Regions from separate parts of the Aliiroseovarius sp. xm-d-517 genome, predicted to be linked through region 1. Evidence: riboswitches for the same ligand, from Rfam matches in the RefSeq annotation. Region 1 holds a riboswitch; the other holds the start of a gene.

What was found. Region 1 has a riboswitch for cobalamin ahead of XMD517_RS00120 (DUF1636 family protein). Riboswitches for the same ligand answer to the same signal wherever they lie in the genome.
Region 2: linked by a shared signal. The riboswitch ahead of XMD517_RS15460 (DUF4198 domain-containing protein) and the one ahead of XMD517_RS00120 (DUF1636 family protein) in region 1 are both predicted to bind cobalamin.

What each region holds. Positions count from the first base shown of each region.
Region 1 covers NZ_WBXT01000001.1:22,376-24,570, forward strand. The annotation lists gene XMD517_RS00110 (endonuclease/exonuclease/phosphatase family protein) at 1-438, shown strand, start outside; gene XMD517_RS00115 (hypothetical protein) at 485-898, shown strand; gene XMD517_RS00120 (DUF1636 family protein) at 926-1,357, opposite strand; cobalamin riboswitch at 1,449-1,661, opposite strand; gene XMD517_RS00125 (Ppx/GppA family phosphatase) at 1,797-2,195, opposite strand, start outside.
Region 2 covers NZ_WBXT01000002.1:69,534-71,728, reverse strand. The annotation lists gene pssA (CDP-diacylglycerol--serine O-phosphatidyltransferase) at 1-363, shown strand, start outside; cobalamin riboswitch at 560-784, shown strand; gene XMD517_RS15460 (DUF4198 domain-containing protein) at 934-1,731, shown strand; gene cbiM (cobalt transporter CbiM) at 1,769-2,195, shown strand, end outside.

The sequences.
Region 1 (2,195 bases):
CAGATGGCGCAATGTATCTGGATCCGGCAACGGGTGGACCAGCTTCTTGAAGCGGGGGAACAGGTGATTGTGCTGGGGGATTTCAATGATGGTCCGGGGCTTGATGAATATGAAAAGCTGTTTGGCCGGTCAGGGGTGGAAATTGTAATGGGCGAGGGCGATGGCCCCTGCCTGTATGACCCACATGCCGCACGCTTTTTGGCGCGCCCGTCGGCAGCCCGCATCAGCTCTGCCCGGTTTTATATTGCGAGCCAGAAACGATATTTGCAGGCGCTTCTCGACTATATCATGATTTCCGAGGACCTGCGCGGGTTTGACCCGGTCTGGCGCATCTGGCACCCGTTTGACGACCCGCTCTGTTATCGGGCTGAGGCCCTGCGCGAGGCGCTGTTGACTGCCTCGGATCACTTTCCGGTCACGCTGGATATTGATCTTTGACGCTTGCGCACTGGAAATACCGATATCTGCGCCCCATATTTTCCCTATGAAACAGATCCTGAACCCCACCTTGCTGGCAGGGCTTGTTGCCTTGTCCTCCCCGGGGCTGGCTGAAACGGGCCAACCCCAATCCCCCCAGCCGTCTCCTCCGTCGTCCTCCGAGGGGGATCCAAAGCTGGAAGACGGCGCGGAAATGATGTCGCGCGGCTTGCAGATGCTGCTGGACGGGCTGGCGCAGGAAATGTCCCCGATGCGTGACGGGCTGGCCGAGGGCATGGCCGAAAACTGGGCCAGGCAATTGCAGGACGGCTGGCAGGATCTGATGGCGGAAATGGGGGATCTGTCTGCCTATCACCCGCCGGAAGTGCTTCCCAATGGTGACATTATCTTGCGGCGTAAATCGCCACAGCCGCCTGTCCCGCCCGAAGCTGCTGCGCCGGACGGGGGAACGGATCTTTAGGACCCGCACGAAGGCCTGGCCTGACGGTCAGGATAGGGCCGCCCCCCGGCGCATGGCCATGACGCAACCAGGGGTGCGCTTCAGGCCGCTGGGGGAAAGCGGTGTCGTGCCGCGGTTCAATGCCTCGTGATTGTTGCGCGCGTATTCGAGCAGGGCAGAGATGTCCTCACCTTCTTCCACATCCCCGAAAACATGTGTTTCGCTGCGGGTGGCATGATAGGCCACGAGGCAGGTTCGGCCACAGCCCCCCATTTCAGCATGGCCCGAGATTTCAAACCCGTCCTCGATACTGTCGCGTGCGGCGGTGATGGCCTGTTGAAGCTGGACCATCATGGCATGACCTGCGGTGCAAATCTGGCCGGTATGGGGGCAGGGGGTGCAGAGAACAAGCTGCTGCCCCGTCCGGGTCGGTGTGGTTGTTGTGGTCTGTCCCACCGTCTGCATCTGTGTCCGGTACATGACGCCCTCCGCGCGTAAGATGCGGGATGGGGCGGGGGGAAGAGGGGGCATTCTGGCCGCCTGCGATCCTCCTGCCGGGGCACCCCGCCCGGGTTGAGTTTCATCAGATGGCAGGTCTCCTGACTTGCGGGTCGTGGCGGTTCTGATCCTTCCCGGGGCGTGCCCAGTGGTTTTTCAAAACAGCTCGCCGCTTACAGTTGCGGGGGCAGTTGTGGAATTGGCCTATTTGCGACCGCACCACATTCCCTTTTCATCCGGGGCTTTCTGGTCGAAAGATCCGGGAACCATCTGAGAAATGGGTGACGCAGGACGGGGCCGGTGTCAAGCGAGAAGCGCAGGAGGGGAGGGGCATGAACAGGGACAAGAACGGGGGCAGGGGCGCTGCCCCTCGGCCTGGCGGCCTCACCCCGAGGTATTTTCAGCAAGAAAAAGTGAAGGCTCAGCGCAGAGTTTTGACGTTTGAGGTGGCGTCAAGGGCCACACAGAGCGCGTCAAACCTGCTCTCGGCAACCTCGCCGAAAAGATCACGGGCCTCTGCGGCCAGGTGCAAATGCAACTCGCGTTTCTTGGGATACCATTTCAGCTCTGCCTTGTCCTGTGGCCCATCCACCGCGAACATGGCGCCAAAGCGCATGGCCTTGCCCAGAACCTCGGCCCGGATCAGGTCCTTTTCGCCGAGTATTTCAAACAGGTTTTCAAATCGCGATCCCTGGCGGCTGTTTTTATAGCGGTGCAGCAGGGACAGGCCGAGAAACACCCGTTCTTCATGGGTGAGCCCCCCGAGATTGGCGCGGGTGGCGTTGTCGAAACAGACTTCGTGACGATAGTCGGGATGGGC
Region 2 (2,195 bases), on a different contig from region 1:
GTGGGCAACAAATCCGAACAGGGCGGCAGCTCGGCGCATTTCGTGGGGGTGCCCGCGCCTGCGGGTGCGCTTCTGGCCTTGGTGCCGATCTATCTGGACCGGGTGTTTGTGCAGTCGGGCCCTCTGCCGGATGGGATCACGGTGCTGTACCTGATGCTGGTGGCGTTCCTGCTGATCAGCCGCATTCCGACCCCGTCGTTCAAAACCACGCGGGTACATCGGGAGCATGTGAAATACGTGCTGGTCGCTGTGGGCGTGTTCGGGGCGGCCTTTGTAACCTATATCTGGTTGACGCTCCTGCTGTGCAGTGTGGCCTATCTGGTTCTGGTGGCCCTCGGGGCGCTGCGGATGCTGCGCCACTGACAATCGCCGTGTCCAGAGGCTGTGTCCTGAGCCAGATGATTCGCCGCGGATCTGCGCTGTTGCCTTTGGGGTCGCTTTTCTTCACCTTCCGAATTCGTTTGAATTCAGCGGCTTGCGTAAATGCGCGACCGACTGTCGCCGGATTGCGACCTGTGGAAAGCGGCGCTGCGCCTTGACATCCGGGGCCTTGATCTGACATTCAGACCCTGTGATCGGTTCCGCGCGAGCAGAGGCTCCGCGGTAGCAATAGGGAATACGGTGAGGTGTAGCCAACAGGCGCCAATTCCGTGACTGCCCCCGCAACTGTGAGCGGTGAGCGACGCTGAACATGCCACTGGGAAGCCGCCGAAAGGCGCCTCGGGAAGGCCAGCCAAGCTTTGACCCGCGAGTCAGGAGACCTGCCGGACACTGGGCCAGGGAGACCTTGCCCATTTCCAACCGGACGCCGGGGTGAGCGTCTGGCCCGGCGGTCCCAGAATGAAAACCGGACCCACCGTGCCAACTCCCCGTTGTTCATTCCTGCTTGCAGGGCGCGCGAAAGACGTGTCCGCACTGTCGAATGAGGACGATATGAAAACGACCTTTCTGGCCAAAGCACTGGCCATTTCCCTTCCCGCATTGCTGCCGGTCACGGCCTTTGCGCATTTCCAGCTGAACTATACCAAGGATGCGTTGATCGAACGTCCGGGGGACGTGCCGATGGGGCTGATCTTCTGGCACCCGATGGAGAACGGGCACGCCATGGATATGGGCCAGCCGCAGGAATTTTTCATGGTGCATAATGGCGAAAAGACCGACCTGATGGATCGTCTGGAGCCTGCGACCTTCAAAGGGGCCTCGAACGAGGCCGCCGCCTACCGGGCCAGCGTGCCGGTCAAACGCTCGGGCGATTACGTGGTGGTGACGGTGCCCGCCCCCTATTATGAGCAAAGCGAAGACATCTATATCCAGCAGATCGCCAAGGTTGTTCTGAACCGCAACACGCTGCCCACCGACTGGGATCAGCCGGTGGGTCTGCCGACCGAGATCCTGCCGCTCAACAAGCCGTATAACGTGATCACCGGCTCGACCTTCTCGGGGCAGGTCCTGTCCGAAGGGAAGCCCGTTGCCGGCGCCGAGATCGAAATCGAATATATGGCGGCCGAACCGGATCTGGAGCGGTTCGCGACCTCCGGCAGCACCGTTCAGCCAATGGCCGGAGGGTCCATCGTTGCGCTGACCGATGCCAATGGCGTCTTTACCTTCGGCATTCCGAAAGCTGGCTATTGGGGGTTTGCGGCCCTTGGAACCGGGCCCGAGACGGAACATGAAGGCAAGGAGCTGAGCCAGGATGCCGTGTTGTGGATCCGGGCGGAGGATCTGAAATGACACGCGCACTCCGCAGTCAAAAAGGGGAGGGGGCAGGATGCATATCGTAGATGGCGCCCTGTCCAACCCGGTGGTGATTGGCGGGGCGGTCCTGGCCATTGGCGGGCTTGCCATGGGCCTGAAGGATCTCACCCTTGAACGTATCCCCGCGGCGGGTGTGTTATCGGCGAGCTTCTTTGTGGCCTCGCTGATCCATGTGCCGATCGGGCCCAGTTCGGTCCATTTGATCCTGAACGGGCTGGCCGGGCTTGTGCTGGGCTGGGCCGCCTTTCCGGCCCTGTTTGTCGGGCTGTTGCTGCAGGCGGTGTTCTTTGGGTTTGGCGGTCTGACCGTACTGGGGGTGAATGCGGTGAATATCGCGCTGCCTGCGGTGCTGGTCGGGCTGGCGTTTCGGCCGCTTGTGGCGCGGGGCTCGCCGCGTCAGGGCGCGATCTGGGGCGGCATCGGCGGGGGCATGGCCATTG